4 regions of the Kocuria cellulosilytica genome follow, and region 1 is predicted to be linked to each of the others. Evidence: riboswitches for the same ligand, from Rfam matches in the RefSeq annotation. Region 1 holds a riboswitch; each other region holds the start of a gene.
What was found. A riboswitch is a leader RNA that binds a small molecule or an ion and turns the genes downstream of it on or off. The one in region 1 is predicted to bind S-adenosylmethionine.
Positions count from the first base shown of each region.

Region 2: it holds a riboswitch for S-adenosylmethionine, as region 1 does, so the genes downstream of both, RCG67_RS10760 (hypothetical protein) here and RCG67_RS14095 (acyl-CoA dehydrogenase family protein) in region 1, are expected to answer to the same signal.
Region 3: it holds a riboswitch for S-adenosylmethionine, as region 1 does, so the genes downstream of both, RCG67_RS14610 (bifunctional o-acetylhomoserine/o-acetylserine sulfhydrylase) here and RCG67_RS14095 (acyl-CoA dehydrogenase family protein) in region 1, are expected to answer to the same signal.
Region 4: it holds a riboswitch for S-adenosylmethionine, as region 1 does, so the genes downstream of both, RCG67_RS05045 (ABC transporter ATP-binding protein) here and RCG67_RS14095 (acyl-CoA dehydrogenase family protein) in region 1, are expected to answer to the same signal.

Region 1 covers NZ_JAVFWZ010000010.1:65,575-71,327, forward strand. Annotated here, with positions in the region: gene RCG67_RS14090 (MFS transporter) at 1-558, opposite strand, end outside; gene RCG67_RS14095 (acyl-CoA dehydrogenase family protein) at 562-1,875, opposite strand; SAM riboswitch class I at 1,979-2,073, opposite strand; gene moeB (molybdopterin-synthase adenylyltransferase MoeB) at 2,230-3,405, opposite strand; gene RCG67_RS14105 (thiazole synthase) at 3,402-4,274, opposite strand; gene thiS (sulfur carrier protein ThiS) at 4,276-4,515, opposite strand; gene RCG67_RS14115 (FAD-dependent oxidoreductase) at 4,512-5,753, opposite strand, start outside.
Region 2 covers NZ_JAVFWZ010000006.1:107,014-112,766, reverse strand. Annotated here, with positions in the region: gene purN (phosphoribosylglycinamide formyltransferase) at 1-379, opposite strand, end outside; gene RCG67_RS10775 (cell division protein PerM) at 835-2,448, opposite strand; gene RCG67_RS10770 (glycosyltransferase family 4 protein) at 2,564-3,733, shown strand; gene RCG67_RS10765 (PIN domain-containing protein) at 3,772-4,167, opposite strand; gene RCG67_RS10760 (hypothetical protein) at 4,179-4,412, opposite strand; SAM riboswitch class IV at 4,426-4,551, opposite strand; gene RCG67_RS10755 (hypothetical protein) at 4,956-5,252, shown strand; gene RCG67_RS10750 (hypothetical protein) at 5,362-5,550, opposite strand.
Region 3 covers NZ_JAVFWZ010000011.1:13,762-19,514, forward strand. Annotated here, with positions in the region: gene RCG67_RS14600 (CPBP family intramembrane glutamic endopeptidase) at 1-358, shown strand, start outside; gene RCG67_RS14605 (VOC family protein) at 395-1,033, opposite strand; SAM riboswitch class IV at 1,176-1,291, shown strand; gene RCG67_RS14610 (bifunctional o-acetylhomoserine/o-acetylserine sulfhydrylase) at 1,368-2,774, shown strand; gene metX (homoserine O-acetyltransferase MetX) at 2,771-3,955, shown strand; gene RCG67_RS14620 (SGNH/GDSL hydrolase family protein) at 3,970-4,821, opposite strand; gene RCG67_RS14625 (alpha/beta hydrolase) at 4,914-5,600, shown strand; gene RCG67_RS14630 (RNA-binding S4 domain-containing protein) at 5,584-5,753, opposite strand, start outside.
Region 4 covers NZ_JAVFWZ010000002.1:528,031-533,783, reverse strand. Annotated here, with positions in the region: gene RCG67_RS05060 (AMP-binding protein) at 1-752, opposite strand, end outside; gene RCG67_RS05055 (ABC transporter permease) at 812-1,639, opposite strand; gene RCG67_RS05050 (aliphatic sulfonate ABC transporter substrate-binding protein) at 1,636-2,679, opposite strand; gene RCG67_RS05045 (ABC transporter ATP-binding protein) at 2,779-3,612, opposite strand; SAM riboswitch class I at 3,618-3,722, opposite strand; gene RCG67_RS05040 (maleylpyruvate isomerase N-terminal domain-containing protein) at 3,829-4,506, shown strand; gene RCG67_RS05035 (endonuclease domain-containing protein) at 4,656-5,633, shown strand.

The DNA of each region.
Region 1 (5,753 bases):
CATGACGTTCTGCACGATGAAGAACGCCCCGGTGGCCAGCAGCATGCCGGCCGAGGACCCGATCTGGGTGAAGGACCCGAAGAACCCGCGGTGCCGGGCCGGTGAGTGCTCCACGCTCAGCAGCGCGGAGCCGCCCCACTCGGCGCCGGCGGACAGGCCCTGGAGGATGCGCAGGACCACGAGCCCGACGACGGCCCACCAGCCGATCACCTCGTAGGTCGGCAGCAGCCCGATCAGGGTGGAGGCCACGCCCATGAGCATCAGGGAGGCCACCAGCAGGGCCTTGCGGCCGATCCGGTCGCCCAGGTGCCCGGCGACGATCCCGCCCAGGGGCCGGGCGATCACCCCGACCGCGAGCGTGGCGAAGGACGCGACGATGCCGCCGAGCTCGGTGGCCATGGGGAAGAACTGGACGTTGAAGACCAGCGCGGCGGCGGTGCCGTAGAGGTAGAAGTCGTACCACTCGATGGTGGTCCCGGCGAAGGCCGAGGCCAGGACGCGCTTCTTGCCGTGGACGATGCTGCTGCGTCCCGGGGCGGCCGTGGTCGTGGTGCTCATGGGTCAGGCTCCTGGGGTTCGGTCGGCGGGGGTCCTCGCGTCGCCGATGGCGTTCAGGCCCTCCGGCAGGGTGCCGTTGATGAGGTAGTCGCCGAGGGCGCGGGCACGGAAGGCGATCGGGTTGTGGGTGGCCACGGTCTGGGCGTTGCGCCAGTGCCGGTCCAGCCCCTTGGCCGTGGACGTGGCGGAGGCGCCCACGGTGAGGAACAGGTCCTGGGCCGCGCCGAGCGCCAGCTCCGGGACGGTGACCTGGGCGTGCTCCACGGCGATCTCGGACTCGTGCAGTGCCGCCGGGAGAGCCCCGGTGAACTCCGGCCGGTCGGCGCCGGCCGCTGCGGCGGCGGCGATCCCGGCGTCCAGGGCACGGGCGGCGTGCAGGACGGTGGCCTCGGCGGCGAAGGCCTTGGCGGAGATCCGGCCGGTGGCCTCCTGGATCAGCGGGTCGTCGCGGAACGGCAGGCCGAGCCCGGTGTTGAAGGTCCGCCGGCGGGCGGCGATGGTGTCCACGGCGTCCCGCCGGGCGGCCCGGGCGATGCCGGCCAGGACGGCCAGCAGCACGAGCTGGAAGAAGGCGGCCTCGTGGACGGCCTCCGCGCTGCCGGCGGTGCGGTCCAGCACGGCGTCGTCCGGGACGCGCACCCGGTCGAAGACCGCGGTGCCGGTGCCGGTGAGCTTCTGCCCGAAGCCGTCCCAGTCGTCCTCGAGCGTGACGCCCTCGGCGTCCGTGGGGACGACGGCGAAGCGGCGGCCGTCCCGGCCGTCCAGGGCGGCCGAGACGCGGGTGTAGTCGGAGAAGACCGAGCCGGTGGCGTAGTACTTCCGGCCGGTGAGCTCCCAGCCCGCGGCGCTCCGGCTCAGCACGGTGTTCAGGGTGCCGAGCGCGTTGCCGCCCTTCTCCGTGGAGGCGTTGCCCACGGTGGCCCCGGCCAGCACCCGCGGGTACCAGACCTCCTGGAGCTCAGAGGGCAGGAAGCGCAGGGACTCCACGAAGCCGGAGTGGGAGCGGTAGAGGTGGGCGATGTTGGAGTCGGCCTCGGCCAGGTCGACCAGCAGCCGGGTGAAGTCCTCGAGGCCGACCTCCGGACCGCCGTGGGCCGCCGGGACGCGCAGGGCGCCGAAGCCGGCCCGGTCCAGCCGGCGGACCTCCGCGTGGGGCAGCACGCGCTGGAGGTCCCGGTCCAGGGAGCCGGCGGCGATCTCCGCGAACAGGGGCCGGAAGTGCTCCTGGAGCCCGGCGTAGTCCCGGGGCAGGCCGGCGGCGGGGTTCGTGCCGGCGCGGGAACGGACAGCGGTCCTCTCGACCGTGGTGCGGGTCATGCGGTGGTCCTCTCGGTCGCACCGAGGAGGCCGGTCGCGCCAGGGCCGGCCCGGTGACGGCAGCGCCGGGCGCCGACGTCGGGGACCGGCTGCCGATCCGGGATCTCCATCGGTTCTGGCCTTAGCACCCTGACCCCGGAGGAGGGCGGGTTGCTGCGGCGTCGTCGAGCCAGATCTCTCAGCCGCTCTGAATGGGACGTCCGACATCGCACCAGACCAGCGGGGTCCGGGGCCAGCCGATGACCTGTGCGCGTCATCGGGTGTCACGACGACGTCACAGACGGTCATCTCGTCCGGAGTGGTGTACCGACCCGGTCGTTCGCCCAGGGAAGGAGGAGAGCGCGGCGGACCGCCTCAGTAGACCGGCTGGTCCGGGGCCACCTGCTCCACCCAGGCGAGCACCCCGCCCTCGAGGTGACGGACCCGCTCCTCCCGCCCGGCGTAGAAGGGCCGCAGCGCGGCGAGCGCGGTCGCGGAGCGGGCCCCGGCCTTGCAGTGCAGCACGAGGTCCGCGCCGCGGGCCTCCGAGGGCAGGGCGTCCGCGCCGCGGTCCAGGATCTCCTGCAGGGGCACGGGCACGGCGCCGTCGATGGCCACGAGCTCCCGCTCCCAGTCCTCGCGCACGTCCACCAGGGCGAAGGACGCCTCGCCGCGGGAGCGGCGCTCGAGCAGCCGGGCCAGCTCGGCCGCCCCGACGGTCTCGGCGGGGTCCGCCCCGGGCAGTGCGCAGCCGGCGGCGGGCCGGGCCACCGCGGTGACCGGGGCGGCGTCCGGGTCCGGGGCCAGCCGCATCTCGCGCCAGGTCATGGCGAGCGCGTCGTGCAGCAGCACCCGCCCGAGCAGGGGCTCCCCGGTGCCGGTGATCAGCTTGACGGCCTCGGTGACCATGACCGAGCCGATGGTCGCGGGGAGCATGCCGAAGACCCCGCCCTCGGCGCAGCTGGGCACCTCGCCGTCCGGCGGGGCCTCGGGGTAGAGGTCCCGGTAGGTGGGCCCGTGCCCGGCCCAGAAGACGCTGACCTGACCCTCGAAGCGCAGGATGGAGCCCCACACGCAGGGGGTGCCGGTCAGGGCGGCGGCGTCGCTGACCACGTAGCGGGTCGTGAAGTTGTCGGCGCCGTCAAGGACGAGGTCGTACCCGCGGACGATGTCCACGGCGTTGTCCGCGTCCAGCCGGACGGGATGGGTGCGGACCTCGACCAGCGGGTTGAGCGCTGTGACGGCCTCGGCGGCGGAGACGGCCTTGGGCCGGCCGACGTCGGCGGTGGTGTGCACCACCTGGCGCTGCAGGTTGGAGAGCGACACGACGTCGTCGTCGACGATCCCGATGGTCCCCACCCCCGCCGCCGCGAGGTACTGCAGGGCCGGGGCGCCCAGTCCCCCGGCGCCGACGACGAGCACGCGGGCGCGGCCCAGCCGCCGCTGGCCGAGCGGCCCGATCCCGGGCAGGGTCAGGTGCCGGGCGTAGCGCTCGAGCTCCTCGCGGGTCAGCTCGGGGCCGGGCGCCACGAGCGGGGGCAGCGGGCTCACGGCCGCTCCCCCACGGGCGCCCAGTCACCGCGCGGGACGTCGGCCGGGCCGGCGGCGGGCCCGTCGTCGGGGGCGTCCGTGCCGACCCGCCCGGCCATGGGCGAGGACGCGTGGGCGTGGCGGCGGGCGGGGATGCGCCCGGCCCCGGCGGCGAGCCGGCCGGCGAGCACGGCGTGGCGCATCGCGGTGGCCATCGCCACCGGGTCCTGGGCGCGGGTGACGGCGCTGGCGAGCAGCACGGCGTCGCAGCCCAGCTCCATGGCCAGGGCGGCCTCGGAGGCGGTGCCGATCCCGGCGTCGAGCACCACGGGCACCGATGCTCGGGAGGCGATGAGCTCGATGTTGTGCGGGTTGAGGATGCCCAGGCCCGTGCCGATGGGGGCGCCCAGGGGCATCACCGCCGCCGCGCCCAGGTCCTCGAGGCGCCGGGCCACGGCGGGGTCGTCCGAGGTGTAGGCGAAGACCTCGAAGCCGCGGGCCACGAGCTGCTCGGTGGCGTCGAGGAGTTCCACCACGTCGGGCAGCAGTGTGTCCTCGTCGGCGATGACCTCGAGCTTGACCCAGTCGGTCTCGAGCGCCTCCCGCCCGAGCTCCGCGGTCAGCAGCGCGTCCCGGGCGGTGTAGCAGCCGGCGGTGTTGGGCAGGATCCGGATGTCGTTGCGCTCGAGCATCGCGAACAGCGAGTCCCCCTGGCCGGGGGCGTAGCGGCGCAGGGCCACGGTGGTCAGCTCGGTGCCGGAGGCCAGCAGCGCCTGCTCGAGGGTGTGCAGCGAGCTGAGGCCTCCGGTGCCCATGATCAGCCGGGAGGACAGTTCCGTGCCGTCGAGCACCAGCGGGTCGTGCACGGGGTGGGGGTGCGGGTGGGTCACGTCAGCCTCCTTGGACGGCGGTGATGATCTCGACGGCCTGGCCCTCGGCCACGGGCGTGCGGGCCCAGCGGCTGCGGGGGACGACCGCGGCGTCCACGGCCACGGCGACGCCGAGGCGGCCGCCGTCCCGCGGGGCGCCGTCCGGGCCCAGGGCGCGGCCGACGGTCTCGGCGACGAGGTCGACGACGGTGGCGTCCTCCGCCGCCGTGTGCGGCCGGCCGTTGAGGGTGATGGCGGTCATCGGGTGCTCCTGTTCCCGGGGCCGGGCCCGGCGGCGGCCGGGGCGGGGTCCCCTCGACGGGCCTCGACGGGGCGGTCGAAGCGGTGCGGGTCGGTGGTGGCGAGGTGCTCGGCGTCGGCGCCGGGATCCGGTCCGGCGCCGCCGACGACGAGCTGCGCGGCGAGCCGGGCGGCCAGCGGGGCCAGCAGGACGCCGTGGCGGAAGTAGCCGGTGGAGACCACGAGCCCCGGCACGGGCGAGCCGTCCGGGTCGCGGACCCGCCCCAGGTACGGGATGTCGTCCGGGGTGCCGGGCCGCGCGCGGGCCAGCACCTCGACGAGCTCGAGGTCGGCGACACCGGGCACCAGCGCCTGGGCGTCGCGCAGCAGCCGGAACACGCCGCCGGCGCTGGGGCCGGCGAGGTCGTCCTCGCGGGAGGTCGCCCCGATCACCACGGTCCCGTCGGTGCGGGGCACCAGGTAGACGGGCGTCCCGTGCACCAGGCTGCGGACGGTGCGCTCGAGCAGCTCGGGCGCACCGGCGGGGACCCGGGCGCGCAGGATGTCCCCGTGCACCGGGCGCAGGGGAGGGTGCCAGCCCTCCGGCAGCTCCTCGAGGTCGCCGAGGCCGGTCCCCGGGGCGAGCACGGTCCAGGCCGCCGAGACCATCCCGCCGTCGGCCAGGCGGACGCCGGTCACGGCGCCCTCGGCGCTGCGGCGCAGCCCCGTGGCGCGGCCGTGGACGAGCCGGGCCGGCCCGCCGTCGCGCCCGCCCGGGAAGCCGGCGGGCCCGGCGCCCTCCGGGGACCGCGGGGACTCGGGGGGTTCCGCCGGGCCCGGGAACCGCGACCGCCCAGGGGATGCCGGGGGCTCCGGTGGCTGAGCGGACCCGGGAGGCTCCGAGGGCTCCGGGGCGGTGAGGGCGGCGAGCAGTCCGGCCACGAGGCCGCGCGGGTCCACCTGGTGGTCGTCGGGGATCCGGAACGCGGCGGACAGCCGGGGGCTCAGGGCCGGCTCGAGGGCCCGGGCGGCCCGCAGGCTCAGCTGCTCCACGGTCATGCCGTGCCGGGCCTGCAGCTCGCGGAGGTCCGCCAGGGCCTGCCGGTCGGCGGCGTCCACGCCGCAGACCAGGGTCTCGGTGGCCCGGTGGCCCACCGTCCCGCCGGCGGCCTGCTCGAGGGCGGCCACGAACGCCGGGTACTCGGCCGCCGAGGCGGTCATGAGGGGGTAGAGGGGCTCCTGCTGGTACTGCACCTCGCT
Region 2 (5,753 bases), on a different contig from region 1:
CGTGCGCGAGGGCGTCCCGCACCGCGTGCGCGCCCGGGAAGGACGGCAGCAGGGACGGGTGGGTGTTGATGATCCGACCCGCGAACGCCTCGACGAACTCGGCGTCCACGATCCGCATGAACCCCGCGAAGAGGACCCGGTCCGGCTCCCGGGCGGCCACCGCCGCCTGCAGGGCACGGTTCCACCGCGTCCGGTCCGGGTGGTCGCCGGGCCGGACCAGGAAGGTCTCCACCCCGGCCTGCCGGGCCCGTTCCAGGCCGGTGCAGGGCCGGTCCGCGCCCACGGCGGCGATCTCGACGTCGATCCGGCCCTCCCGGACGGCGTCGAGGACCGCCTGCAGATTGGTGCCGGAGCCGGAGACCATGACCACGATGCGCATGCCGTCGAGTCTAGTGGCGCGGGCGGGGGCCGGTGCCCGGGGTGCCCTAGAGTGAAAGGCATGACCCCTCCCCGCCCGAGTCCCGAGGCAGCCCCTGCGGACGCACGACGCGCCACCGCGACCCGTACCGCAGGAGGTGCGCTCGTGTGCGCGGCGGTGGCCCTGGTGCTCGTCGGCTCCGGGCTGTGGCCGACCGTGGCGGGGGTCGTGCTCGCGGCCGCCGGGATCGGGCTGGGCATCGCGGCCCTCGTGCGCTCCCGCGGGGCGGACCGGCGCCGGCTGCTGGTGGTGAGCGCGGTCGCCGCGATCGTGCTGGGCTCGCTGAGCCTGCTCACCGGCGGGGCGCGCCTGGCGCTGTGGCCCGTGGCCGAGGCCTACCAGGAGTGCGTCGCCGGCACCCTCACCCTCTCCGGGGAGGCGCAGTGCCAGCAGGAGCTCGAGGACGGGATCTGGAGCTATCTCTCCGGCGACCCGGGCGCGCCGGCGTCGGACGACGCGGCGGGCGCCTCGACCGCGTCCACGTCGACCGCGTCGACGTCGAACGCCTCCGCGGGACCGGACCCCGCCCCGGCCCGCCCCTGAGCCGCCCACGGGCCCGTGCCGGCGCGCTCCGCCCCGTCCCGGTCGGCCCCCGGCGCGGTCCGCGGGCCCCGCCGGCCCGCCGAGCGCATCGCGCGCCGGGCCGCGGCCTCCTCCCGGTGCCGCCGCCGCGCCTCGCGCCGGCCGGCGGGCGTGCGGTCCTCCCCGTCCTCCTCGTCGCGGGGCGGGGCGAACGGCGGCTCGTGCTCGAGCCACGGTCCCAGGACGTAGCCGACCGCGGTCCCGACGGCCACCTCGGCGCCGAACAGCAGCAGGACGGCGGGGCCGTCGGGCCCCACGTCCGTGAGCCGGCCGAGCCCCAGCGAGCCGTGCGCCAGCCAGCTCAGCAGCATCACCAGCACGCCCGCGACCGCGCCCACGAGCACCCCGGTCAGCAGCGTCGAGACCGGGTACGTGATCCAGCGGGCGGGCAGCCGCAGCGCCATCCAGTCGTCCAGGTGGTTCTCGCCCTCGCGCAGGAACCACCAGCCGGCGAGGACGCCGGCCAGGACCGGCAGCACGACCACTCCCAGCGCGCCGGCCGGGAGCTCCTCGGGCGGCAGCGCGGCGAGCGCCGGGAGCAGCGGCACGGGCCCGGGGTCGGTGCCCAGCGGGGAGGCGTGGGTGCCGGAGCCGAGGTCGAAGCCCGCGCCCGTGGCCCAGGACAGGGCGTAGACCGCGAGATTGGGCAGGTAGCCGAGCTGCAGCCCGGTCAGCGCGGTGTCCCCCGGCACGCCGGTGCCGAGCCGCTGGTAGACGCCCACCACGTCGTTCCAGTTCCAGAACAGGGCGGCGGCGAGCAGGGCCGCCCCGGCGCCGACCCCGGCGACGGCCGCGACGAAGCCGGCGCGCAGCACCGCCCAGACGTAGGACCCGGCCCAGCGGGAGTACTGGCTCGTGCGCTCCACCCACGCGGCGGCGTTGACGCCGATCAGCCCCGGCAGGGACCGGGAGGCCCGGTACGCGCCCACGAACCCGCCCAGGGCCACGGGCACGAGCGGGAAGACGGCCGCCGCGGCCGGGCTCGCCGAGACCTGCGCCCCGGTGAACAGCAGCGCCGCCGCGGCGCCGAGCGCGGAGTAGGCGGCGAGGCCGCTGAGGTACGGCTGCCAGAACTGGCCCTCCCAGCAGGCCCGCGCCAGCCGCCGCCCGGCGTGCCAGGCGAGCGCGAACGGGACGACGGTCAGCCCCAGGGGGACGAGGTTGAGCGTCCCGGTGGTCGCGGGCAGTCCCGCTCCCGGGTCGAGGGCCACCTGGAGGGGCGTGAGGTGGGCGAGCAGCCACACGTGGCCGGAGAGCACGATCCCCCCGGTCAGCCCGAGGGTGTCGAAGCCGTCGGCGAGCCACACCATGAGGACGGTCAGCAGGACCAGCAGGTAGGACACCACGGCCACGGAGCCGAGTTCCAGCACGCCCTGCAGCCACAGCGGCATGGGCACGCCCTTGCGGTCGGGGCGTGCGGCGGGGGAAGAGGAGCCATGGGAGTTCATCACCGACCATCTTCCCACGCCCGCGCGGCGCCCCGGCAGAGGCTTCACGGCGCCTTCACCGGCGGGCCACGCGCCGCTTCCCGTCCGGTCGCCCGGCCCGGGCAGGCTCGGGCCCATGAGAGTCGCCGTGGTCGCCGAACAGTTCCTCCCCCATCTGAACGGAGTCACCCACTCGGTGCTGCGGGTCGTCGAGCAGCTGGTCGCCGGAGGCCACGACGTCGCCGTCGTGGCGCCCTCCTACGGTCCTCCTCCGCTCGGGCTCCCCGCCGAGGACGCCGTCGAGGACCTCGACGGGGTGCCGGTGCACCGGCTGCCCGCCGTGCCGCTCACCGGCTATCCGGCGGTGCGCGTGGCCGGGGGGACCGTGGCGCGGGTGCGCCGGCAGCTCGAGCGCTTCCGGCCGGACGTGGTCCACGTGGCCTCCCCGTTCGTGCTGGGCCGCCGGGCGATCGTGGCGGCCCAGCAGCTCGGGGTGCCGTGCGTGGCGGTCTACCAGACGGACGTGCCCGGCTACGCGGCCAAGTACGGGGCACCGTTCCTCGAGCAGCTCCTGTGGGGGCACGTGCGCTCCATGCACAACCTCGCGACGCTCACGCTCGCGCCGTCCACCTCGGCCGTCCGGCAGCTCACCGAGCACGGCGTCCGGGACGTGCACGTGTGGCGGCGCGGGGTGGACACCACCCGCTTCAGCCCCCGGCACCGGGACGAGCAGTGGCGGGAGGAGGTCGGCGGCGGCCGGCGGATCGTCGGCTACGTGGGCCGGATCGCCCCGGAGAAGCAGGTCGAGGACCTCGCCGCGGTCGCCGACCTGCCCGGCACGCGCCTCGTGGTCGTGGGCTCGGGCCCGGAGGAGGACGCCCTGCGCCGCCGGCTCCCGCAGGCCCACTTCACCGGGCGGCGCAGCGGCGCGGAGCTCGCCCGCATCATGGCGTCCTTCGACGTGTTCGTCCATCCCGGCGAGTTCGAGACGTTCTGCCAGACGATCCAGGAGGCCATGGCCTCCGGGGTGCCGGTCGTCGCGACCGGTAAGGGCGGGCCCCTCGACCTCGTGGACCGGTCCCGCACCGGCTGGCTCTATCCCCCGGGGGACCTCGGAGCGCTGCGGGGGCACGTGGCCGACCTCCTGGGCGACGAGGCGAAGCGGGCCGCGTTCGGCGCCGCCGCGCACGCGGCGGTCCAGGGCCGGACGTGGGACGTGCTGGTCGGGCAGCTGCTCGAGCACTACGAGCACGCCGTGGAGCTCTCGGTGCCCGAGCGCGGTCCGCGCCGCCGCCGGGCCGCCTGAGGGCCACCGCGAGGGCTGCCGCGCGGACTGGCGCGGGGCTACCGCGAGGACTGGCGCGGGGCCGGGGACGCGTCCAGGACGGACGTCCCCGTGCCGGCGTACCGCCCGGGCTCCGCGGTCAGCACGGTCAGCCCGTGCACCAGGGCCGTGGCCGCGGTGAGGCCGGCGAGCGGGTCGGCCGCCGCCCGCGCCGCCAGTGCGCCCCACGCCCGGGCCACGGCGGCGTCCACCGGCAGCACCCGGCCCGGGAAGCGCAGCTCGAGCTGCTCCGCCCACAGCGTCTCGTCGGGCCGCTCGGCGAGCAGCTCGCCGAGCACCGTGGCGGGCACGAACAGCCGCCGGTGACCCTGCCGGCGCAGGACCCCGGCCAGCTCGGGGCAGCGCTCCGGGGTGCGCACCCCGAGCAGCACGGAACGGTCCAGGAGCAGGTCCACGGCGCCGGTCCTCAGGCGGCGGCGGCGAGCTCGCCGCGGGCCGGGGCCAGCAGGAAGTCCACGAACTCGGTGCGGGCCTGCACCGCACGGGCGTAGTCATCGACGCTCATGGCGGAGGCGCTGATGGCCGGGACGCCGGCGGCGGGCTCGACCGGGGACGGGTCCCGTCCGGCCGGGACGCCCGGGGAGGAGCCGGGCGGCGCGCCCGTGCGGACGGCGGGGACGGGGGTGCGGGGGTCGGGCATGGCCGGGATCCTTCGTGCGCTCTTGCTCGCACCGGGTACCGCCGTGGCGGCGACGCGAGCCGCTTCGTCATCCGAACCACCCGTGAACATGGGGTTGGTGCCCGGTCAAGTCGGAGCTTGCCGACCGGGTCTCTTGAAGCTGACTCCATTGAACCACATCGCCCGGCGGCGCCCGGGCCGCGCCCCGGGCCGGCCCGCTGTGCGCGGTTCTTCCCCGGGGCGTCACCGTTCCGACATCTCGGGGACACATCGCTGCGCTGGAATGGGCGCGGAACACCGGCGACGGCGCCGACGACGAGCCCGAGCATTACGTTTCAGTGACACAACTCACGACGCGCTTGTCGAGGTGTCGGAGCTCCGGGGTAGCCTGGATCTGCTTCTCGAGATGCGGCGTCCGCGTGCTCGGCCGGAGATCGTGCGATCCCCGGCGAACCCGCGGAGGGGCTCCGACCCGCTGCGCGCCAACCCGATGTTCCCGGGTGGATCGGATGACGAAGCGGCGGGCAACGCCATCGGATGCCTGCAAGAACGTCAGGAGAAAACATGACCATGTCCGAAGAAAGATCAGCCATCACCACCGACCAGCGCGAGGAGTGGATCGACGTGACCGTCACCGCCCTCCCCGATCTGCACCTCGTCCGGCTCACGTCGACCGACGGGGACGTGCAGGAGTACCTGAGCCCTGAGGCCGACGACCTCGCCGCCGCGGCGGAGCACACGGAGGGAACCGCGCAATGGTGCGCCAAGTACCGCCAGCTCCTCGTTCCCGGAGCCCTCGCGACGACCGGACGGCACCCGTTCTTCAAGCTCCACCCCTCGACCCTCCCGCTGTCGGCGTAGCCGGCGGGCAGGACACGACGGAGGCCGCAGCCCATCGGGCTGCGGCCTCCGTCGTGCGCGCCGCCCGCAGCCCGCTCCGGGCCGGCCCGGGTCGCGGGCCGGGGAGCGCTCACTCGAGGCCGTAGTCCCCCGCGGAGCCCCAGCCGCCTCCGGCCTCGTCGGCGGAGCCGTCGAACTCCCACTCGGAGGCCTCGACCTCGAAGGGCACGGAGACCTCCAGCTCCGCGTCGGTGATCCGGTTCAGCACGAAGGGGTCCTCCGGCTCCTCCGCCGCGGGGAACGGATCGGGTGCGGTCATGGCAGGACCTCCGGGTGCTCTCGTCCCCCGTCCCCTGCCCGTGGGCACGAGGGGGACGTCGTGGGACGGCGGACGATGGCGTTCAGCACTGGGGACGCGGGACGGCGGCGTTCAGCGCTGGTGGCACGGGACGGTGGCGTTCAGCACTGGGGACGCGGGACGGCGGCGTTCAGCCCTGGGGACGCGGGACGTCGGCGGTCGGC
Region 3 (5,753 bases), on a different contig from region 1:
CCTGGGCGTCACGGCGCAGGTCAGCACGTCCGGGCTCGCCGAGCACTGGTGGACGGTTCCCGTGCTGCTGCTCTCGGCCGTGCGCCACGCCCTGGTCGAGGAGGTCGTGGTCGTGGCGTTCCTGACCGACCGGCTCACCCGCATCGGGTGGAGCTGGCCCGTGGTGCTGGTGGTCACGGCCCTGTTCCGCGGCAGCTACCACCTCTACCAGGGGATCGGGCCGTTCCTCGGCAACGTGGTGATGGGCCTGGTCTTCGCGGAGCTCTACCGGCGCACCGGCCGGGTGATGCCCCTCGTCGTCGCGCACTTCCTGCTGGACGCCGTGGGCTTCCTCGGCGCCGCCCGGCTGCTGGGCTGACGCCCGGGGGCCGGACCCGTCCGGCGGCCCCGGGACTCAGATGGTGACGGGGCCGTCCGGGGTGCTGAAGGTGACGGAGAGCACCCCGGGGGTGCCCTCCGGATAGCGCCAGTCGACCTCCAGGTCCTCGAGCGCGGTCTCCACGGGGGCGCCCAGCCACTCGGTGACCCGGTCCGGGGCCCCGGCGATGCACATCCCCGCCAGGCCCACGTCCGTGATCCGCGCCTGGGAGGGGTGCATCTCGGGGTCGGACTCGAAGTGCACCATGAACGGCAGCTGGGGGTCGGCGATGAGGCCCTTCACGCCGATCTGACGCCACTCGAGGCACCGGCCGTCCGGGAACACCCGGCAGCCGGGGACGGAGGACCGGCCCAGGCGCTGCTCGAAGGGGGCGAGGTCGTCGACCTCCACGACCCAGCCCAGCCAGCCGCCGCCCGCCTCGGAGCGGGCGCGCACGGCCTGGCCGAACGGCGCCTTCACCGCGGCCGGGTGCTCGAGGACCTCGACGACCTCGACGTACTGGTGGTTCGTGAGGGGGAGGATCATGTTGCGGGTGCCGAAACGGGGGTGCACCCCGCCCTTGACCGGCTCGATCCCGAGCTGGTCGGCGATGCGCTCGGTGGTGGCCGCCAGGCCCTCCGGGCGGCAGGCGTAGGACACGTGGTCGACTCTCATGGGCTCATCGTGGCACCGTGTGAGTTTCGTCTCCAAATCGGTCCGCGGCGCACCCGGCGCGGTGCACCCGGCCCCCGCCGCCGGGCGTCACGCCCGGGCCCGGCTTGACGCCGTGTCGTCCGGATCCGGAGAATGCTGTCTAGGTCATGAGCGCCAGCGTCCAAGCCCCAGCTAGCTGGCCGGCAACCCTCCACCGCGGTGGGGTGCCCTGGGTGAAGACCAGGCTCCTCGCGACCGGCGAGCGAGCAAGCGCGGGTCCCCGGCGCCCGGCCGCTCCCGGCCGCACCGCCTCGGCCGGGACGGGACCCCTGACACCCGCAAGGAGTCCCACGGCATGTCCGAGACCACCGCTTCCAGCACCGACCGCTCCACCGCCGGCGCCCCCGTCCCCGCCGCCGAGCGGCCCACCCCCGAGAACCCGGGGGGCTGGGCGTTCGAGACCCGGCAGATCCACGCGGGGCAGAGCCCCGACCCGGTCACCGGCTCCCGGGCCCTGCCCATCCACCAGACCACGTCCTTCGTCTTCCCGGACGCCCAGGCCGCGGCCGACCGCTTCGCCCTCGCCGAGCTCGGGCCGATCTACACGCGGATCGGCAACCCGACCACGGAGGTCGTGGAGAACCGGATCGCCGCCCTGGAGGGCGGCGTGGGCGCCCTGATGCTCAGCGCGGGGCAGTCGGCCACGACGTTCGCGGTGCTCAACGTGGCCGGCGCCGGCGACCACATCGTGGCCAGCCCCAGCCTCTACGGCGGGACGTACAACCTGTTCAAGTACACGCTGCCCAAGCTCGGCGTCGAGACCACCTTCGTGACCGACCCGGACGACCCCGAGGAGTGGCGGCGGGCGGTGCGGCCGAACACCAAGGCCTTCTTCGCGGAGACCATCCCGAACCCGCGCAACGACTTCCTCGACATCGAGACGGTCTCCGGCATCGCGCACGACTCCGAGGTGCCGCTCATCGTGGACAACACCGTGGCGACCCCGTACCTGGTCCAGCCCTTCCGCTGGGGCGCGGACGTCGTGGTGCACTCGGCCACGAAGTTCCTCGGCGGGCACGGCACGGCGATCGGCGGGGTGATCGTGGACTCCGGGGCCTTCGACTTCGGCCGCTACCCGGAGCGCTTCCCCGGCTTCAACCAGCCGGACGAGTCCTACGGCGGGCTCGTCTACGCCCAGGCCCTGGGGGCGGAGGGACCCTTCGGCGTCAACCTGTCCTACATCCTCAAGGCCCGGGTGCAGCTGCTGCGCGACCTCGGCTCCGCGATCTCCCCGTTCAACGCGTTCCTCATCGAGCAGGGCATCGAGACGCTGTCCCTGCGGATGGAGCGGCACGTGGCCAACGCCGGGACGGTGGCCCGCTGGCTCGAGGCGCGCGAGGACGTGCGCTCGGTGTCCTGGGCCGGGCTGGAGTCCTCCCCGTGGCACGGGCGGGCGCTGAAGTACGCGCCCCGGGGCGCCGGGTCGATCCTGGGCTTCGTGCTCGAGGGCGGCCGCGAGGCCGGGGCCGCCTTCGTGGACGCCCTGACCCTGCACTCGAACGTCGCGAACATCGGCGACGTCCGCTCCCTCGTCATCCACCCGGCGTCCACCACGCACAGCCAGCTCCTGCCCGAGGAGCAGCTGGCCGCCGGGGTGGAGCCCGGCTTCGTGCGCCTGTCCGTGGGCCTGGAGCACGTCGAGGACATCCTGGCGGACCTGGAGCAGGGCTTCGCCGCGGCCGCGCACGGAGGGCAGGAGTGACCGTGACCGTCGTGGGGGGTGCCGGCGCCGGGACCGCCGTCCGCGAGGACGGTGTGCCGCGCGCGGCCGCGATCGGCGAGCTGGAGCTCGAGTCGGGCTTCCGGCTGCCCGAGGTCCGGATCGCCTACGAGACCTGGGGGACCCTGGCCCCGGACGGGTCCAACGCGGTGCTCGTCGAGCACGCGCTCACCGGGGACACCCACGTGGCGGCCGGCCGGGCCCGCCCCGGTGCCTCCGAGGCGGAGCGGCGCGCCGCGCAGAGCGGCGGCTGGTGGGAGGGCCTGGTCGGCCCCGGCGCCGCCATCGACACGGACCGCTGGTTCGTGGTCTGCACCAACATCGTGGGCGGCTGCTACGGGTCCACGGGCCCGGCGGCCCCCGCTCCGCCGGACGTGGACCCGGAGGGCCGCCCGTGGGGCTCCCGCTTTCCGCTCGTCACGGTCCGGGACTCCGTGCACGCCGAGGCGGCGCTGGCCGACGCCCTCGGGATCGGCTCCTGGCGCCTGGTCATCGGCGGCTCCATGGGCGGTGCCCGGGCCCTGGAGTGGGCCGTGACCTACCCGGACCGGGTGCGGGCGTGCGCGGTGGTCGCCGCGTGCGCCCAGTCCAGCGCCGAGCAGCTCGCCTGGGGCCAGGCGCAGAACCTCGCGATCCGCCAGGATTCCCACTTCCGCGGCGGGGACTACTACGACGGGCCGCTGCCCGTCACGGGCCTGGGCCTGGCCCGGCGGATCGCCCACATCACGTACCGCTCGGCCGACGAGCTGCACCACCGGTTCGGGCGCTCGCCGCAGGCCGACGAGCACGTCATCGGCACCCACCCCGGCGGCCGGGGGCGCTACCAGGTGGAGAGCTACCTCGACCACCAGGCGTCCAAGCTCGCCGGGCGCTTCGACGCCAACAGCTACCTGGCGGTCAACGAGACGCTCATGTCGCACGACGTGGCCCGGGGGCGCGGCACGCTCGAGGAGGCGCTGTCGGTGACCTCGTGCGAGTGGCTCGTGGCCGCCGTGGACTCCGACCGGCTCTACCTGCCCCGCGAGTCGGACGTCCTGGCCGCCGCGCTGCCCGGGGACGTCCGGCGGCACACCCTGACCTCGCCCTCCGGCCACGACGGCTTCCTCATCGAGACGCCGCAGCTGGGGAAGCTGCTCCTGGAGACCGTGCTGCGCGAGCCCTGAGCCGGGCCGGGTCCTCAGCCGTCCGCGGTCCCGCCGCCGGGGGCGAGCCCGCCCCCGGGCACGGTGGCGGTGCCGAAGTGCGGGCGCTTGGGCCGGACCTGCGCCCCGGAGCTCGTGCGCCGGATGCGGCGGGCCACCCACGGCCGCAGGTAGCGGTGGGCCCAGACGAGGTCCTCGCCCCGGGCCTGCCGCCAGGACGACGGCGGGCGGTCGGGCACGACCTCGGGCACCAGGCCGTGCTCGAGGCCCAGGGTGTCGAGGACCTCGACCGCGATCCGGTGGTGGCCCAAGGGCGAGAAGTGCAGCCGGTCCGGGTCCCACATCGCCGGGTCCGCGAGCTCCCGCAGCCCCCACAGGTCCACCGGCACGGCGTCGTGCCGGGAGGCGACCACGCGCACGTTCTCGTTGTAGACCGCGATCCGGCCCCGGATGCCCCGCAGCACGGGCGTGGCGCCGATGTCCGGGCCGTCGATCAGCACGACCGTGGCCCCGTCCGCCCCGAGCCGGCCGACGACGTCGTCCATCTCCTCGGCGATCGCGTCCGGGTCCCCGCCCGGGCGCAGCATGTCGTTGCCGCCCGCGCAGATCGTCACGAGGTCCGGGGACAGCTCCAGGGCGGGCGCCACCTGTTCGTCGACGATCTGGCGGAAGAGCCGGCCGCGGATCGCCAGGTTGGCGTAGGACAGGCCGGGGGAGAGGCGGTCGAGCTCCTCCGCGACACGGTCCGCCCAACCGCGGTGCCCGCCCGGGGACCCGGGGTCCGGGTCCCCGATGCCCTCCGTGAAGGAGTCGCCGATCGCCACCATCCGCCGCCACGGGTGGGCGCGCGCTCCGGTGTCCGGGGGTGCTGCGGTCGTGTCGGTCATGCCCCCGGTCTACCACCCGGCCCGGCGCGGGTCCACGGATCGCGCCGGGCCCGCGCCCGTCCCGTCCGGGCGCGGATGGCACACTGGGGGGCATGACCGACGCCACCGTCCCGACCGGAACCGACACCCCCTTCGCCGTCTGGAGCAAGGACGCCGACGCCCGCCCCGGCACCCCGCTGCTGGTCCTCCTGCACGGCTACGGCTCGCACGAGCAGGACCTCATGGGTCTCGTCCCGGCGCTGCCGGACGAGTTCAGCGTGGCGTCCCTGCGCGCCCCTCAGCCCGTGCAGTTCGGCTACCAGTGGTTCCCGCTCGCCGCGGACCTCAGCTTCTCCCTCGACCGCGTGGCCGAGGCCGTCGAGCCGGTCGCGGCGTGGCTGCGGCGACTGGCCGCCGACCACCCCAGCATCACGCTGCTCGGGTTCTCGCAGGGCATGGCCATGGCCACGTCCCTGGCCCGCCACATGCCCGGGGAGATCGCCGCGGTGGTCGGGCTCTCCGGGTTCGTGGTGCCCGGGGAGCACCCCCTCTTCGCCGACGACCGCCTGCGGGAGCAGCCGCTGCGGATGTTCTGGGGCCGGGACCCGCAGGACCCGGTGATCCCGCAGGAGCTCGTGGACTCCACGGCCGAGTGGGCGCTGGACCACGCCGACGTCATGAAGGTGCACTACACCGGGGTCGGCCACGGGATCAGCCCGCAGGAGGTCGGGCACGTGCGCGAGTACCTCACCCAGGTGGTGCTGCGCGGGCCGGACCGCCGGGTCAGCCCCCCGCGGTGATCCGCACCGCGGCGCCGCCGGCGGTGACGACGTCCCCCGGGTGCAGCTGCCGGCCGCGCCGCGTCTCGACCTCGCCGTTGACCGAGACCTGACCGTCCTCCACGAGGCCCCGGGCGTGCGCCCCGTCCTCGGCGAGGTTCGCCAGTTTGAGCG
Region 4 (5,753 bases), on a different contig from region 1:
TCCCGTCCGCGCGTCCACGGGACGGCGTCCTCGTCCTTGGAGTGCGTCCCCCGGGTGCCCCGGGGCAGGTCCGTGCGCCCGGGCCGGGAGGTGCGGCGGACGACGACGACGTGCTCGATCGCGTTGTCGCCGCCGCAGGCCTCGTCCGCGACGGCCTTCACGGGCACCACGGCCCCGCGCCGGTGCTGCCCGTCCGTGGTCACGAGGACCTTGGCGCCGGTGTCCTCGACGCGGAACCGCAGCGCCTCGGCGGAGAAGCCGCCGAAGACCAGCGAGTGCACCGCCCCGATGCGGGCGCAGGCCAGCGTGATGATGACGGTCTCCGGGATGACCGGGAGGTAGATCACCACCCGGTCGCCCTGCTCCACGCCGAGGGCGAGCAGGGCGTTGGCGGCGCGTGAGACCTCCCGCTGCAAATCGGCGTAGGTGTAGACCAGCCGGTCCCCGGGCTCGCCCTCGAAGTACAGGGCCACGTGGGCGCCGCGGCCGGCCTCGACGTGGCGGTCCACGCAGTTGTGGGCCACGTTGAGCTTCCCGCCCTCGAACCACGCGATCTCGGGGACCGACCACGTGGGGCTGCCCTGCTCGTCCTCGCCGATCCGCCGCGGCGCCTCGAAACGGTGGGCCGTCCGCCACGGCTCGGCCCAGTCGAGCCGGGAGGCCTGGCCCTCCCAGAAGGCGATCCGGGCCTCGTCGGAGACGAGCGCGGGATTGGGGGTGGGGGAGGAGGGGTTGCTCCAGCTGAAGCTCACGGTGCTGCGGTCCTTTCCTGGCTGCACGGACGACGGTTCCACGGTGCCGGGCGCACGGGTCAGGCCCATCTCCGCACGGCCCACTTCTCGAACACGCCCAGCAGCGCGTCCGAGAGCTTGCCGAGCACCGCGAGCAGGACGATCGCCAGCAGCAGGCGGTCGGTGCGCCCGTTGTTCTGCGAGTCGGTGAGCAGCCAGCCCAGGCCCATGGAGGCGCCCAGCAGCTCGGCGGCCACGAGGAACAGCCAGGCCTGGGCCAGCGCCAGGCGCAGCCCCGAGATGACCGAGGGCATGACGGCCGGCAGCTGCACCGTGGTGAGCAGGCGCAGACCGTGGAGCCCGAAGGCCCGCGCCGCCTCGATGAGGTTGCGGTCAACGTGCTGCAGGGCCGCGGAGACGGTGGTGTAGACGGGGAAGAACGCGCCGATGGCCACCAGCGTGACCTTCGAGTCCTCGCCGAGGCCGATCCACAGCAGCAGCAGCGGCACCCACGCCAGGGACGGCACCGCCCGGAACGCCCCGATGGTGGGACCCACCAGCGTGGAGCCCCACCGGGAGAGGCCGATGAAGGACCCGGCCACGAGGCCGAGCCCGGCCCCGAGCAGGAACCCGATCAGCACCCGCTGGCTCGAGATGCCCACGTGGGTCCAGAGGTCCCCGCCGGCCAGCAGGCCGATCCCGGCCTCGAGCACCGCGAGCGGAGCCGGCAGCTGCACGGCGCTGAACACCCCGGCGGCGGACAGCACGTGCCACAGGACCAGCAGCGCCGCGGGCAGCAGCAGGCCCAGCGCGGCGCGCAGCAGCGGCCGCCGCCGGGTGGCCGTCGCGGCCGCGGGTGCGTCCTCGGGGCGCTCCGTCTCCTGGGCGGGCGTCAGCGGCTGCGTCATTCCTGGCCCTCGATCAGCTCGGCCGCGCGGGAGGCGTCGGCGTCCTCGGCGTAGGAGCTCTCCACGAGGCTCGCGAGCGCCTCGTCGATCTGCTCCTGGTCGGCGACGTCGTCGGAGTCGACGAAGATCGGCCCGACCTTCTCGAGGACCGCCAGCTGCTCGTCGCCGGGCACGTGGTCGATGTCCAGGTTGGTGCGCTCGAGCACCGCCTCCGCCACGGACAGCTCGATCCCGGCCGCCTCGGACAGCAGCTGCGCGGTCTCCGCGGAGTTCTCCTGCGCCCACTCCCGGGCGTAGGCGTAGACGTCCACCACGGTCTGGGCGGCCTCGGGCCGCTCCTCGAGGAAGTTCTCGTGGGCGTTCAGGAAGCCGTAGGTGTTGAAGTCGACGTTGCGGTAGAACAGCTCCGCGCCGTTCTCCTCCGCGGCGGCCATGATCGGGTCGAGCCCCGCCCAGGCGTCCACCTGGCCGGTCTCCAGGGCGGCGCGCCCGTCGGCGTGCTGCAGGTTCTGGACCGTGACGTCCTCGGCGGCCACGCCGGCCTCGTCGAGGGCCTGGAGCAGGAAGAAGTACGGGTCGGTGCCCTTGGTCGCGGCCACGGTGCGGCCCTCGAGGTCCGTGACCTCCTGCACCCCGGTGCCGGGGGCGGTGACCAGGGCGGACCACTCCGGCTGCGAGTAGAGGTCGATCACCTGCATCGGGGTGCCGTTGCTGCGGGCCAGCAGCGCCGCGGAGCCCGCGGTGGAGCCGATGTCCACGGCCTCCGCGCGCAGCGCCTCGTTGGCCTTGTTCGACCCGGCGGACTGCACCCACTCCACCTCGGTGCCCTCCTCGGCGAACGCGGCCTCGAGCCAGCCCTTCTCCTTGATCACCACAGAGAGCGGGTTGTAGGTGGCCCAGTCCACGCGGACGGTGCCGCCCCCGGCGGCCTGCGCAGGGGCCTCGCCGGAGCCCTCGCCCGCCATGCACCCGGTCAGGCCGAGGGCCAGGACGGCGGCGAGCGCGGGGACGGTGCGGACGGAACGGTGGGGGAGGGGCACGGCGGGGCCTTTCGTGGTGGGCGGACCGGGCGGTCGGCGCGGGCGGGCGCCGCCGCCGGTCCTGCGAGCAGAGCAGGAGCAGAGCGAGAGCGGGCCGCGTCAGCGGGCCGCGGGGTGGTGGGCGTCGACGCCCAGGTGGCCGAGGAGCTGCACGCGCAGCCCGGCGAGGACCTCGGAGGCCCGGTCCCGGGGTCGCTCGCCGGGGACCGTGAGGACCGTGCTGATCGAGGCGGGAGCCGTGGGTCCGGTCCGGCCCAGGACCACGATCCGGTCCGCGAGCTGCAGCGCCTCGTCGACGTCGTGGGTGACGAGCAGGACGGTGGTGGGCTGGGCCGCGTGGATCGTGAGCAGCAGGTCCTGCATCTGCAGGCGGGTCAGGGCGTCGAGCGCGCCGAAGGGCTCGTCGAGCAGCAGGACCCCGGGGTTGCGCGCCAGGGCCCGGGCCAGGGACGCGCGCTGGGCCATGCCGCCGGAGATCGCGCGGGGACGGTGGCCCGCGTGCGCGGTGAGCCCGACCAGGCGCAGCAGGTCGTCGATCACGGTGTCCCCCTCGTCCCGGGGGAGCCCGCGGGGCAGGCCCAGGCGGACGTTCTCGCGCACGGAGCGCCACGGCAGCAGGCGGGGCTCCTGGAAGGCGACCGCGCAGCGCGGGTCGATCCCGGACACGGGGGTGCCGTCGATGAGCACCCGGCCCGCCGAGGCGGTGTCGAGGCCCGCGGCGGCCCGCAGCAGGGTGGACTTGCCGCAGCCCGAGGGACCCAGGACCGCCAGGACCTCGCCGGGCCGGACCGTGACGTCGACGTCCTGCAGGACGTGGTGCGTCTCGCGGCCGGCCGGGAACGCCTTGCCGACGTGCTCGAACGCCACGGAGAAGGCGCGCTTCGACGGGTTCGGGGCGGCGGGCGGCGCAGGGCTCAGCAGAGAAGTGCTCATGATCAACTCCATCGGTCCTGGCATTAGCACCTCGCACGGGGGATCAGGCGGATCCGTGCCGGTTGCTGCGACGTCGACGAGCCAGGTCTCTCAGCCGCTCCGGATGGTTACGGGCCCATTGAACGTCCTCGGTGTGTCCCCTGGCAAATCCGTCGCATCCGCGGTCGTCGCGACACATCGCTGGCACGAGGGTCCTCCGTGCCCCACCATGGACCCATGACGAGCCGCAGAACCCCGGTCCGGGCGGATCTGGTGCGCGACGCCTTCGCGGCGTTCGGCGCGGTCCTCGACGGGCTCGGCGACGACGACTCCTGGGCCGCCACGGGGTGCACGGGCTGGTCGGTCCGGGACCTGGTCCAGCACTGCACGACGGACGCGCTGCAGGGGCTGGTCGCCCTGCACACGCCCACGACCGCCCGTCCGGACCGGGACGCCGCGACCTACTGGACGGACTGGGGCGGCGACCCCGCGGCGGCCGCCGAGCAACGGCGCCGCGCCCGCGTGGCCGCGTCCATGGTGCTGGACTGGGACCCGGTGCGGGAGCTCCACCGCGAGACCACCCGGGCGCTCGTGCACGCGGCGGAGCACTGCGGCGGCGGCGCGGTCCGCACGGAGGGCCACGTGCTGCGCGTCGAGGACCTGCTGAGCACCCTCGCGGTGGAGGCCACGGTGCACCACCTGGACCTGATCCGGCACCTGGACGGCTCCCCGGGCCCCGCCGCGGACGGGCTCGCCGAGGTCCGCCGGGTGCTCACCGACCTGTGGGAGCGGGAACCGCTCGAGCACTGGAGCGACGAGCACTTCGCCCGAGTGGGCACCGGCCGGGCCGAGCTGACCGCCCAGGAGCACGCGGAGCTGGGCGCGCACGCGGACCGCCTGCCCCTCTTCTCCTGACCCCTCCCCCTCCCTCCTGCGCGAGGTTGCACCTGTCGGCGACCGACGCGCCGTCGGTCGCCGACAGGTGCACTCTCGCGCGGCGGTCCTGGCTCCACAGCCCGGCGTCCACGTGGTCCGCCGCCCTCGGCGGGCTGTTGAGTCGTGCCATGCCCGCACCGCGACCCGTTCCCGCCCCGCTCCTGCCCGGTCCGTTCACGGCCGCCGAGGCCGACGCCCTGGGCGTCACCGACTCCCAGCGTCGCGGTCTGCGCTACCGCACCCTCTCGCGCGGCGTGCACGAGGTCGTCCGGCACGGACCCGGGGCCGACGACGAGGGCGCGGCGCGCAGCGCGGTTCTCGCCGGGGCCCGCCCCGTGCTCGCGCTGACCCCGGGCGGTGCGCTCAGCCATGCGAGCGCCGGGATCGTCTGGAACCTCCGGCTGCCGCGGCGGCTGCGGGGCGTCACGCCGATCCACGTCACCCGCGCCGACGACGGGGTGCCGCCCAGACGCCGTGGGGTGGCCGGGCACCACGCGGACCTCGCCCCGTGGGAGACCGTGCGCGTGTCAGGCGTCGAGGTGACGGTCCCGGTGCGGACGCTGCTGGACCTGGCCGCGGTGCTGGACCCGGACGAGCTGGTGGTCTGCGTCGACGGCGCCGTCTGCGAGCACCGCCACGGCCTGCGGAGCGGCGTCCCTCCTCTGCTGCCGAGAGCCGAGCTGATGCGGCTGCTCGGCCGGTACGCGGGGCGGCGGGGCGTGCGCAGGCTCCGGGTCGCCGCGGAGCTGTCCGCGCCGGGCGCGGATTCGGCCCCGGAGACCCGGCTCCGCCTGCTGCTGCGGGAGCACGGGATCAGGGAGGTGGAGACCGACCGCCGGATCGTCGCCCCCGACGGCACGGAAGTCCTTCCGGACCTCGCGGTCGAGTCCGCCCGGGTCAGCATCCAGTACGAGGGCGCCCACCACGACCGCGCCGGTCAGCGCGAGATCGACATCCGGCGTCAGCGCCGCACGGAGGCCGCGGGCTGGAGAGAGGTCCGCATCACCCACCGCGACCTCGTGGAGGACGTGGTGACGCCGTGCGGCACCGTGCCGCGCGCGGTGGCTCTCGTGCGGGCGGCGATCCGCGGCCGTCCCGTGCCCTGACACCGCGCGAGCCCCCTGGCAGAGCCCCCCGCTAGAGCACCCCGCTGGAGCACCCCGCTGGAGCACCCCGCGCGAGGTTGCTGGTGTCGGCGACCGGACACGCCGCGGTCGCCGACACCG